DNA from 4 places in the Paenibacillus sp. GD4 genome. Region 3 is predicted to be linked to each of the others. Evidence: riboswitches for the same ligand, from Rfam matches in the RefSeq annotation. Region 3 holds a riboswitch; each other region holds the start of a gene.
The links. A riboswitch is a leader RNA that binds a small molecule or an ion and turns the genes downstream of it on or off. The one in region 3 is predicted to bind cyclic di-GMP.

Region 1 (3,082 bases), on a different contig from region 3:
TATTAATAAAGACCTGCTTCAACTGGTTCTCATCACAGTAAATGAGAGGGACCGTACCCTCCGAGTACATGATGATTTCGGTATTATGTAAAATAGCCTGTGAATTCATAAGGGCAACGATATGCTCCAAGGTTTCCACAAGGTTTTTCTTTTCAAAATGTGCCGTTTGCGGCTTGGCGATTTTCATAAACTCGGTCACAATTTCATTGATCCGGTCCAGCTCGGAGAGCATGATCTCGTAATATTCCGGATGCCCCGAGGACTGGGAACGAAGCAGCTGGACGAAACCCTTCAGAGAAGTGAGCGGATTGCGAATTTCGTGCGCAATGCCCGCGGCCATTTGTCCGAGTGCCGACAGCTTATCTGAACGGCGAATAAGCTCTTCTGTTTTTTTACGCTCGGTAATATCCCTAAGCACGGTCTGAATGACCGGAATGCCAAGCACCACATCGATCATCGTACTTGAAGATTCGACTTCTCTTTCTTGACCGTCGAGCGAGACAAGCCGATATTCCATGTAACCCGGAGTGCTTTTTAGGCTTAAGGCGGTTTCGAGCCGTTGCATGGCCTTGTGCGTATCCTCATCTTGCAAAAATTGAAATAAATGCGTACCGATCAAATCGGAGCGCTGATTGGCTTGGAGCAGCCGGAGGCACGCTTCGTTCACATAAACGATGATGCCGCCGCTGTGCACGAGAATCGGTTCGGGAGACAGATCGAGAAGCTTCCGGTATCTTCGATCGCTTTCCCGTATGGCATTCTCGGCCCGCCTTCTCTCTGATATATCCAGCACGGTACCTATGGCCGCAGGTTTGCCGTTATATAAAGTTCCTTTCCCGCTCATTTCGAAGAAGATGGCGGAGCCGTCCCTTTTGACGCCTTCCGCTTGCAGATTCAGGTCCTTGGTGCGCTTGGCGCTTATATTATTCAATTGCTCTCTAAGAAGCGGCCGGTACTTTTCTGCAAATAAGCTCAAGGGATGGATTCGGTTCATTTCGGCTACCGAATAACCGAACATCTCGGCCAGTCGGGGATTGATGTAAACGAAGCGCTCATCCTGATACATATAAACGCCTACCAATGCCTCCTCCACAAGGCTGCGATATTTTTCCTCCGCTTCCTGCAAAGCCAGCTCGGCTTTCTTGCGATCCGTTATATCCCGGCATATGAAAATAACGGACTTGATTTCTCCCGTTGCTTCCAGAATAGGCGAGCCCTTCGCATCATAAACAAGCCAATCTTCGCCATGCTTCATGCGAATTTCGGTGGAATGCGGCTTATTGTCGCGGAGGATGTTTTCATAGCATTCCATCACTTGCCCATATTCATCGGGATCAACGATTTCTTTTACATGAATCGACTGGTCGGAAGAAACCCCCATGGCTCGGCTTAAGGCTGGGGAGATGTACGTGAAATTGCCTCGCAAATCGAGCACCAGTATGCTATCCGTCATATGCTCCGTCATGAGACAAAGGTCATCCCTTGTTAATTCGAGATCTCGGGGTATGCGGGCTCTCTCGCTTAAGTCTTTGGTAATACAGATGAAGCCTGAGATTTTTCCTTGCGGGTCTCGCAGCACGGATAAATTGACCGAGACGGGAAAAAGGGTTCCTCGCTTGTCCTGCATCACCGTTTCGTACTCGTTGAACTGTCCGTTGGTTAATAGGGATTGATGAACAAGCTCCGTATCGGCCCAATGCCGCTCGGGCACCATGGGCATTCTTCGCCCAATGATCTCATGCTCCTCCCAGCCGTAGAGTCGGGTAAATGCAGGGTTCACCTTAATGACAACGGCATGGACGTCGGTGATCATGGTAGCGTCTCCAAGTTGATTCAAGAAATCATAAATTTTGTGTATGAGACCGTTCATGTTATTAGGATCACCTCAGCTGGTAAGCAAAGCCTGGAAACGCCAAAAAGCTTGCCTGGGCATGAAAAGGCAAGCATATTCACGAAAGGAATATGATTACTTTGGCAACCCAACCGCCGTAGAGGTCGCTCTTTAGGCTTGAGGCTTTGCGTCCTTACCTTTCGATAAGTTTGCCTTTTTCCTGTAGTAATGATTTCACAACTAATTATAGCAATATGTTGTAATATTGCAATCATTTGTTTCTTGGTTTTGTGTCATTTATGGAATAATATGGATTTCCTTTGCTATGGTCTCATATTTTTAAAAAGATGAACATGATTTGAACAAAATTCGGTCATATGAATCGCTTACAATGGAAAGGAAAACATGATCCAATGGGAGGGACCGGGACTTTGAATTCGATCGCGCATTCCGGCGGAACACGCCAATTTTCTGTTTCCGAAATTATGCAGGTACCGGGCTTGGACATTTACGAGCAAATGGTTTGTATCGTACTAAGCACCTTTATACAGGAAGCCACCGCTTCCATACCCGATATGAAAGAAATTGCGAGCCTTGGCAGGATGAGCTCGAGGGAGACGACGCAGGCACTCCAAAATCTTGTAGAACGGGGGATTTTGCCGCATAAGGTATTCCGTGAAATTGTCGGCGATTTTCGTGATAGTCGGCTTAGCTGGGCAGCGAAAGGCTTGCTTGTCTTTATGGAGAAGCATCCCAAGATTGATTTGGACGAGCTGCTGGAGCTATCGGGCGATGATAAGATGACTATCCTTCAAGGCTTACGGGATTTGAAGGATTTCGGATATTTGGAGGAGGAGTGCAAGCGGCTACTGGCGAGCGCAAGTTGATTATTTAGGTTGTTTCGTAGGATTCAGTTGGTTTCTTGCCGGTAGTGCAGGGAGCTGCTGAATCCTTTTTTTGTTCCAAGACCCTGTTGACTTCCTCTTCATTTAGAGTTAAATTTAAACTAAGTATAAATAAATGAAAGGGGAGTCCGTATGACGCGCAAAGGTCTTCTTACTACACAGCGTAAAATGATTCTGGACATCATTTCAGATTCCCACGACCATCCGACCGCCGCCGATATCATTGAGCGCTTAAAAACCCGCGGTTTCCAAGTTGCCTACGCGACTGTATATAATTCCTTACGGTTCCTCACGGAAGAAGGATATGTTCGTGAGCTGAAGCTGGACGGCGATGCCAGCAGGTATG
Region 2 (3,082 bases), on a different contig from region 3:
GTGCGGATAATGATTTGGTCGGCGACATTCTCATCGTAGTGAAAGACGGACGCCCAGGCGGTATGCCAATCGTATTGGGTCGCACCGAAAAGGATGCTGGAGACAAAGCTCAGCAGCAGGACCAGCAGGAGAGCCAGCAGACCGCCGGCCTTCGCTACAGTCGAATGCATCAGATTCATGGTGAAACGCTCCCTAGGAACTACTTGATTTCAAAATAATGGTAGAGGTCATCCAGCATTGCCTTTGCCGCCATGGACCCGCCGGCCAAGTTCCAGGTGATCGTGTCGACCTTGTAGTACTTCCCGTTCTTGACACCCTTCAGGCTCTTCCAGAGAGGATGGGAGGTCCAATCGTTTTGTGATTTGGCTACCGTCGGCTCATTCTCATTGAGTCGGGTAATATCGAATATGTAGTCCCCATCCAGCTGCGACATCTGCTCCTTCGAGGTGAGGTTCACCACGGCCTTGCCTTCCACCATTTGCGCCTTCGGACGAGGCAATCCTAGCTCCTTGAAGATCGTGCCGGCAAACCCTGTCGCATAGAAGCGCGCGCTGCCGTCCCGTTCGAACCGGACAATCGATACCTCCGATTTGGCCAGCTTATCTCCCGCCTTCTGTTTAAACTCCGCCACACGGCGATCCCATTCGCTAAGAATCTTCGCGCCTTCCTCCTGCTTGTAGAGCGCATCGGCTGCGATCTTCAGGTTCGCCTTCCAATCGAAAATCTCTTCCGTCATAATCGTCGGGGCAATGCTCTCCAGCTGAGGATAAATCTTCTCATGGCGATTTTTCGTTCCGATAATCAAATCCGGCTTGAGCGCGATAATGGCCTCTACATTGGGCTGGGTTTCCTCGCCGAGGTTTTTCACCCCGTCCATCTGCGCCCGCAAATAGTTGTACCACGGCTTCTCTTCCCACGACTCTACCGAGCCGACAGGCTTCACACCCAGATGAAGCGAAATATCCGTCATCCCGTTGAAAAGAACGACCACCCGTTCCGGCTTTTTCTTTAAGGTTGCCGTTCCCATGGCATGCTTAATGATTTTTTCCCCTGTTGCGGCTGTACTCGCCCCGCCCTGGTCCTTCGATTTCCCCGCTTCCGGAGAAGCTGCCTGATTAACGACTGTTCCCGCCGATCCTCCCGGTGCCGCTGTACTTCCGCAGGCAGAAACCGCCAACGCCAGTACAAATAGGACCATCCATCGTAAAGCCTTCATATTGTTGCTTCCTCCTTAACCACAGCTAATGCAGACAATGCAGTTCGGACTGCGTTTGCTTCGGTGTATTGTATTGATAATAATTATCATTATCATTATAGGATGCGTTTTTTCCAAAGTACATATCTTTTTTTATCCGTTTGCTTTACTGAATTTATCTCAACCAACGAGAAATTTGTCGATTTTTGTTGATAATTTCTAAAGTACACTTTATACTATGGGGGATTAGGTCCTTTCTACTAAATCGAATATTCTTCGTCAACGGCAAACCCCTCGAAAGGCGGGGACGCAAAGCTACGGGTCTAAGGTTTCATTAACTACGATCGCCGGGCTACCGAAGCTGCATGAAAACCGGCTTCCTGGCGGTTTTTTTATTTACATTGATACCCAGTCATACAAAAATCGGGAGGCCAACATCCATGAGACTGAAGACGAAGCTTCTACTTGTTCTTGCAACACTGCTTAGCATGATTGTTTTCATTGGGGTTTATTTTTACATTAACACCGAACACAACCAGAAGATGTACGATGCCCTCTTGCAAAAGCAGGAGTACCGGTTTCACATGAAATCCATTCAATTTCGGTTAACGGGCTTATCCAATGACGAGAGAGGCTTCCTCCTTCAAGGTGATGCAAGCTACCTGCCGGAAATGAAAGCGAAGACCGCCGATATTGACGGTTATTTGCAAACGCTTCGCAGAATGAAGGAGCTCGGTCCTGAGGAGCAGCAGACGATCGATAAAATCAGCCGAAACTTCATTAACTTCTCCGCCGCCAGCAAAAAAGTTCTCGACGCGTACAATCAAGGCAATCCGGCCGAAGCGCTGAAGCTTCATTTTGGCGAAGAGCGCGAGGCCCGTAAGGAGCTGGATCCGATCATAGCCGATTCACTTAACAGTCTGAATGATCAGATCGCCGTCTCCCTTCAGGAACTGGAAGCCAAGCAAAGCTTGAATCAAACCATTATTATTACTATCATCATCGTTTGCTTGGCCATTAGTGCAGCCTTCGGATGGATCATGCTGAACAATTTGCGCTCTGTGATCCGAACCGTAATGGCCTCCGCGCAGAATGTTTCCGCTTCGGCACAGCAGATTTCGGCCAGCACCGAGGAGATTGCCAGCGGCGCCAACGATCAATCCCAATCCGCACAGCACATGACGGAGCTGATTACGGAGCTCTCCATTGCAATCAACTCAGTGGCGGAGAACGCGGAGCAGGCCGCCGAATTTTCCAGCCAAACCGTCTCCATTGCCAAGGAGGGCGGGGAAGCGGTACGCAACTCGATTACCGGCATGGATCAGGTAAGCCGTCAAATGTCCAAGCTGGAGCAGGATTCCGCTACCATCGGTGACATTATTGAGGTTATTGACGAAATTGCGGACCAAACGAATCTGCTGGCGTTGAATGCCGCCATTGAGGCCGCCCGCGCGGGAGAACACGGCCGGGGCTTCGCCGTTGTCGCCGATGAGGTGCGTAAGCTGGCCGAACGCAGCCGGGAAGCCACGAAGCAAATTTCCGGAATCATCAAGGGGATGCAGCACAACACCGAGCTGAGTGTTCTTGCCGTGAAGGAGGGAGTGGCCTTGTCGCAGATGACAGGAGAGTCCTTCGAGCGCATTATTGCGAAGCTGAACGAAACCGCAAGCAAGGTGGTGGAAATTGCCGCTGCCTGTGAGGAGCAAGCCGCTCAATCGGGCGATGTGCTGCGTTCGGTAGAGAGCATCTCCGCCGTAACGGAAGAGACCGCCGCCAGCGTCGAGGAGAATTCGGCGACCTCGCAATCGCTTGCCCAGATGGCGGAAGCCTTGTCCGAATCGATTGCGAAAATTTAAACGTACAAAGGCACGGTACCGTAGGAAAAAC
Region 3 (3,082 bases):
AATTTTTCCATGTCAGTACTGTCCTTTCCTTGTACCTGTCGATGTAAATCGTTCTTTACTTCAATGAAATTATGGGCAACCCCGTCTTAAATAAAAATGTTGTCTTAATCGGTATGCTGCTTGATCAGCTTCTGAAAACCAAGCGTCTTCTGGACTTTCCGGTAAAACGATCGAATCGATTCCTTGTCGCTGTACAGTTCGATCGTCTCCCCCTCTAGATAGGGCCTCCGGAAATACCGCCAATTGACACGAGTCCCGACATACTCCCAGCCGGCACCCGCATAAAGCTCGCAATATTCTTCCAGCTTCTCGGCGTTCATCGTATCCTGGTAATCCATCCGATACTCATACCCGACGCTCGGATCGTAATCGAAGCGGTAACGAATCATTCCCGGACGGTTCAGATGCAGCCCGCGTGCCGACAAGCCGGTCAACCAAACCTCGTCGCGCTTATAGTTCCAAACGAAAGAAAATCGGTTTTTGTATATCGATTTGGCGAGCCGAGCAACCTTACTCATGTACCATTCCTCACTAATTCTGTGACCTTTCGTCCGTTGCTTAACAATTCTTCCATTCGCTCCATTTCCGCCATCACGACTTTCTTGCCAAGAGGGGTAATCGCATAGGTTTTGCGGCGCGAATCCACCCCAACTTCGTCTGAAGGGACGATCAGTCCTTTTTTCATCAAATTATTAAGCGCCGTGTACAATGTTCCCGCCCCGATTCTGACGCGGCCTCCGCTCATTCTCTCCACGTCCTGCATCATGCCGTATCCATGTGCAGGAGATGCATACAGCGAAACCAAAATGTAGTAAAACGCTTCGGTCAAGGGCAGCATATCCCTGGTGTCCTCCAACGTGTCGCCTCCGTTCTCCATAACTATATCGTATGTCGGTATAATAACTAATGATATATCGACTGTCAATATATATGTACAAAATACGACGGCAGCCTTCGTTAATCGGCTGCCGTCGTGTTATGTTTGAGCTATCTCCTCTCCCTTATGCTTTCTAGTTCAATGTTCCGTCGAACTATCTCTTCCCAGAGTAATGTAATAAAATCTCTATGTAATTCCAATCTTACAGCATCTTTATAAGCCTTGATCAATAAATCTTCATCTAAATCCGATAAACCTATTTTTTCACTCATAGTCTCTGTCATCACCTTATACAAAAAGGTTGCTGTTTCGGCAACCCGGCTGCCGTGGATAGGCCCGTAGCTTTGCGTCCTTACTTTTCAGTAAGTTTGCTATTTCGAACAGTATAACTGTAATGTAAACCTAGACTAGTTTCATTTACAATATTAAAAATTGAAATATATGGTACTTTATAATCAAGTTTTTCTTAAGTTATGCTCCGAGATTACATATTCACTAATTGCAGCCGCGAAAAATCCTGGTGAAGCGAGCTTATTTTATTGATTTGCTCGATGCCATTATTCATGTTTGAAAAATTCAATTACCAACACAATTAAGCCAAGAATTGAAAGGGACACCACCCACTATCAAGTTGCTATCGTTCTCTGACAGCGTGCAAATGCCCTAATTATTATTATCTTCTTGAGTCTTTTTGTTTTGTCTGTATCGCATTATGGCAATAGGTAAGTTCAACACTCCAGTAAGAAAACAACATATAAGAGGTATCAATTGCGGCAGGGTAGGGTAAATTGCTTTTCCATCTCCTACAGGTCCAATTTTGGGTTGATGGCTATCCCACAAACCATACAGAAGACCCAAAAAAGGTGTTAATATGCAAATGACACTTGCAACTATATAAAACACAAACTTGTTCACTTCTCCTCCTCCTAACGATGAAGCTGCACGCGCCGAACTGCTCTCTGTGCATAGTGCTATCGACTAAGGATCGAGCTAGTGTAGTATTTCGTGTAATCTTCCACATGTTCCAAAAAATACCACAATCACTTATACGTCTCACTCCAAAAAATGTTTCATTTTGCGAGCTGTGACACAAAACAGTTCAAATATCGTCTAAAAAGCGGACGCACAAGGGACGAACCGCTCTTTTCTCTAATTTGCTCCTCCACTTCGGTTCCCCACACAACTAGTTTTCTTTGCCGTACCTTTTCTTCAAGCCATCGACTTCAATTTCAATACCAATATCGTTCGACCAACCAGTGTAGCCTGTTCCGTCCAGCAGCTTGCCTTCAAATGCCATGCCGACACTGACTTTCTGATGAGCCGGAAGCGTTATCGTTTTCGGTTCGAACTTGACCTTCGATGAACTTCGTATGAGATAAAGCCTGAGCGTTACATCCTTTTCCTTCCCAAAGTTAACCAGCGTAAGGGTGCAATCAGCTTTCGTACTCGCTTTCTCCGATCGATAGCTGCACTGGCTGTTATTTTTGGAAAAATCGACGGAAGCAACGGAATTGGAATGATAATGCACAAGAACCATGGCATGCTCGATCACGATCGGAAACAGAAACGGGAAGGCGATACAGCTCAGTACGATCCGGCTTCGAATTTTGGGAAACCGCACTTGATAATATTTCACCGCACCAATGTAACCAGTAATAATGACAAGCAGCCCAACAGTAACCGAGATATGAAGCCCCGAATCGTACTCAGCATTGGTCCACGGTGGTACTCCAGCCATTCTGAATATACTGTCTCCGAAAGAATAGCCAAGGTGGGTGTTAGATATGAGAAGCAGACCGATCAGAATGAGAACGAAAAACAGAACTTCTTTTCTATGCACTTCATCACCCCTTATATCGCCTAGCTCAGAATAATTTAAGAGAAGATGCTTCGCAACGTCAAGAAGGGGTGATCCCTTTCATTCTCAGATGACGAGAAACACCCCTTCTTGGCTTGTCCTGTAATAATTAGTCTTCTTCCTTTGGCCACCCGCCCCACAAATTGCCCATATGTCCGTCCGGGTCGCGGAAGGTAAAACCGTAACCACCTTGGGGCTTGTACACCATTTCGCCAACTGCGGCATCCTTCTTCTTTAACTCTTCATACGCTTCATGAATGTTGTCCACCTGAAGCGAGATAATCGGCTGAAGCTGCCCCCGGCTGTTCGTAAAGTCCAATTTCGGCACCTCCGGGCAGCGAACAAGC
Region 4 (3,082 bases), on a different contig from region 3:
GATAAATTCCCAAGCCCGTATAAATACTTTCCGTCGGCATCGCGCTGCTGAGTCAAGAAGAAGGGAACTTCCGTATATTCCAGTACAGCCGGCCGCCCCTCCCGCTTGCAAAGAATGCCGACCTTTTCTTCGGGAGAGACCTTGTAAGCCGCCTTGGTGGCGATAGGATGGCTATAATGAGCCGCAACACCGACGAAACGCGGGTCGGCTATCTTAATGATGGCATTGTCTATGTTGTAATAAAACAGCCATTCAACGCCTCGTTTCTTGAGCTCCTGAAGGATCCCGGAACGTTCCAAAGCAAGGAAGGCTTCCCCGTTGCCGCTCGGGGACAGATTCAGCCGGTCCTTCTCGGCGAGCAGTACTTTCCCTTGTTCATCCAAAGCAGGAAGCTCACCCTGTATAAAAAAGAACAGGTCCTTCGGGGAGTAGCCGAAATACCGGTGATTTTCAAAAAAACGCACCGTCTCCTCATGGTTATCCGGGCTGGTCATGATACACCATGGAATCGGGCAGCCGGCCCGTGCTGCCAAATTCAGAAGACGTTCCGCCTGAAGCTGAAATAGGGACTTGCCGGAAGGCAGACCGATGCTGAAGGTGCCTTTCGGTCCCGGATGTCCCAGACGGCTTCCTTGCCCTCCTGCAGCCACGATGGCGGCAACCTTGCCCATCCGCAGCTTGCTCCAGCCAAGCTCCTCGAAGTACCGCTTCTCTTCAGGAGAATAAGTATCCCAAGGATAAGCTTCCATTGGGGAAAGCTCTCCCGGAACGGAAGCTTCCTTCCCCAGGGCTTCCTTTGTCAATCGCTGAAGCCGTGCCCAATCCATGCTTTCGATCTGGTCCAGCAGCATTTTGCGGGAGCCGTCAGACAACTCGTGATAAAACCGCAGGATGTGTTCTTGATCCCTCATAAGAAGCTCATGATAAAGTAAATCGTATCTTGAGTTCATGCGGCAAACCTCCGATAAAGTAAGATAAGGATTATTTTACAGTAATTTAATGAAATGTCATCACCTTCTGCAAGCATGAAAAAAACATTCTTTCTTGTCAATTGGTGTAAAACATATTACAATAGTCCTAGATCAAAAGTCTCCTAAAATTAAATGACACCAACCGATAACGGCAAACCATTCGAAAGGATGGGACGCAAAGCCACAGGCCTAAAGAACGCGTGTTCCACGGCAGCTGGGTTACCGAAGAAGGTAAGGTATTCTCATTTTGAAGCCGCTTCCTGCTTTCGGGGAGCGGTTTTTTCATCATGTCAAGCCAAGGTGGGAAACAATAATGTATCAACGTTACATCTTTACAGTCTTGCTCAGCAGCCTGCTGCTTCTAATTCCGATTCTGCATTTTGCTGATGTTTTTCCTTCAAATCATGTACAGCTGGTTTTTGAGCTTGCGGTTGGAGTGACTGGGGCGGCAGTTGTCATTCGGCTTAGCAAGCGAACAGCAATCATAGAAGAGCATACGCAGCGCTACCAATCGCTGTTCCTACATAATTCGGATGCTGTCTTTATGATGGATTTAAACGGCAGGTTTACGAGTGCCAATAAGGCATGCGAGGTGATTTCCGGTTACTCGTTACATGAATTTCTCAAGTTGACCTATCATCAACTCATTTTACCGGAAGATCTTGAACAGGGAATGACTTATTTCAACGCCAGTCTGCAAGGAGAAAAGTCAACCTACCAGCTGTCGATTCTCAGTAAAACAGGTGTCAGGGTGGAGCTCAGCGTTCGCAATGTGCCTATTTATGTTCATGGCAGGCTTGTAGGCGTTTACGGGATTGCACGAGATATATCCGAGACCGTGAACCTGCAGAAGGAGCGCGATGAGGTTCAGCTCTATTACCAATCACTTTACCGAAACAGTCCGGACGCCATCTTCGCTATCAACCTGAAAGGTCAATTTATCAGCTTCAATCCGGCGGCGGAAGTGATTACCGGTTACAGCAGCAGCGAGATGCTCGGACAATCCTTTCTAACCTTGCTTAAACGGCAGGATGGGTCTGTAATGGAAGAAGCCTTCCGCGAGCTGAGAACGGGCTCTCCTTGTTCCGAGGAAGTCAAGATTGTTCATAAGACGGGAAGAGACGTAACCGTTCAGGTTGTGGCTGTTCCGCTGCAAATCGATAACGTGCTTGCCGGCATGATCGGTATCGGCAAGGATGTTACCGCATATAAGCAGTCATTGGAACGCATCGAATATATGGCCTATTATGATTCCTTGACGGGGCTGCCTAACCGCAGCCGGTTCATTGAAGCTACGGATCAAATGATTATATCTGCGGAAAGCAAGTCTGAGAAAGTAGCGGTGTTTTTTATCGATTTGGACCGGTTTAAGGGGATTAATGACTCTCTCGGTCATCAAGCGGGCGATTTCTTCCTGCAGGAGACGGCCAAAAGACTAAGGGAATCCATTCCGGGATCCGGCATCATCTCACGGTTCGGCGGAGACGAATTTACAGTTGCCCTTCCGGTAACCGATTCGCAAGAGGCAAGTCAAATCGCCGAGCGCATTCGGGAGAACATATCGGAGCCGTATCGCTTTTTGCGGAAATCGTATTATTTGTCTCCAAGCATTGGCATCAGCTTATTCCCGGAGAACGGCGAGCAGACCGTTTCCTTGATCCAGCATGCCGACACGGCGATGTTCTATGTCAAGCAGCAAGGGAGAAATCACTACGAATTTTATAAATCCGAGTATCACACAAAGCTTAGCAAAAAATTACAGATTGAGCAGCTGATGCGCGAAGCATTGCAAAAAGAGGAGTTTGAGCTTCATTACCAGCCGATCGTTCATGCGGCAACCCAGGAGATCGAAGGAGTGGAATGCTTGCTTCGCTGGCACAGCCCCGAGCTGGGGCCTATGTCTCCTTCGGAATTCATTCCGATTGCCGAGGAGTCCGATTTGATAGCGGAGCTGGGTGAATGGGTGCTGCGCAAAGCTTGTCGTCAAGCCAAGCGGTGGCAGCTTATGGGACTGGAGCCGATGAGGATCTCCGTCAACCTATCGATCCGACAGTTTGAGCAGGCGGATTTAATCGATAAGGTGGCCGGAATTTTGAAGGAAACGGGACTGG

Region 1: another riboswitch for cyclic di-GMP. It lies ahead of RAC89_RS20620 (PAS domain-containing sensor histidine kinase); the one in region 3 lies ahead of sda (sporulation histidine kinase inhibitor Sda).
Region 2: another riboswitch for cyclic di-GMP. It lies ahead of RAC89_RS13275 (methyl-accepting chemotaxis protein); the one in region 3 lies ahead of sda (sporulation histidine kinase inhibitor Sda).
Region 4: another riboswitch for cyclic di-GMP. It lies ahead of RAC89_RS03800 (sensor domain-containing protein); the one in region 3 lies ahead of sda (sporulation histidine kinase inhibitor Sda).

The regions. Positions count from the first base shown of each region.
Region 1 is NZ_JAVCYK010000001.1:4,350,757-4,353,838, forward strand. Features, by position in the region: gene RAC89_RS20620 (PAS domain-containing sensor histidine kinase) at 1-1,870, opposite strand, end outside; cyclic di-GMP riboswitch class I at 1,971-2,055, opposite strand; gene RAC89_RS20625 (hypothetical protein) at 2,263-2,718, shown strand; gene RAC89_RS20630 (Fur family transcriptional regulator) at 2,869-3,082, shown strand, end outside.
Region 2 is NZ_JAVCYK010000001.1:2,810,148-2,813,229, reverse strand. Features, by position in the region: gene RAC89_RS13285 (FecCD family ABC transporter permease) at 1-170, opposite strand, end outside; gene RAC89_RS13280 (ABC transporter substrate-binding protein) at 200-1,216, opposite strand; cyclic di-GMP riboswitch class I at 1,470-1,555, shown strand; gene RAC89_RS13275 (methyl-accepting chemotaxis protein) at 1,636-3,051, shown strand.
Region 3 is NZ_JAVCYK010000002.1:1,190,334-1,193,415, forward strand. Features, by position in the region: gene RAC89_RS27995 (hypothetical protein) at 1-11, opposite strand, end outside; gene RAC89_RS28000 (DUF2812 domain-containing protein) at 105-518, opposite strand; gene RAC89_RS28005 (PadR family transcriptional regulator) at 515-856, opposite strand; gene sda (sporulation histidine kinase inhibitor Sda) at 988-1,161, opposite strand; cyclic di-GMP riboswitch class I at 1,186-1,260, opposite strand; gene RAC89_RS28010 (hypothetical protein) at 1,541-1,792, opposite strand; gene RAC89_RS28015 (hypothetical protein) at 2,061-2,717, opposite strand; gene RAC89_RS28020 (VOC family protein) at 2,845-3,082, opposite strand, start outside.
Region 4 is NZ_JAVCYK010000001.1:804,690-807,771, reverse strand. Features, by position in the region: gene RAC89_RS03805 (UDPGP type 1 family protein) at 1-950, opposite strand, end outside; cyclic di-GMP riboswitch class I at 1,112-1,198, shown strand; gene RAC89_RS03800 (sensor domain-containing protein) at 1,285-3,082, shown strand, end outside.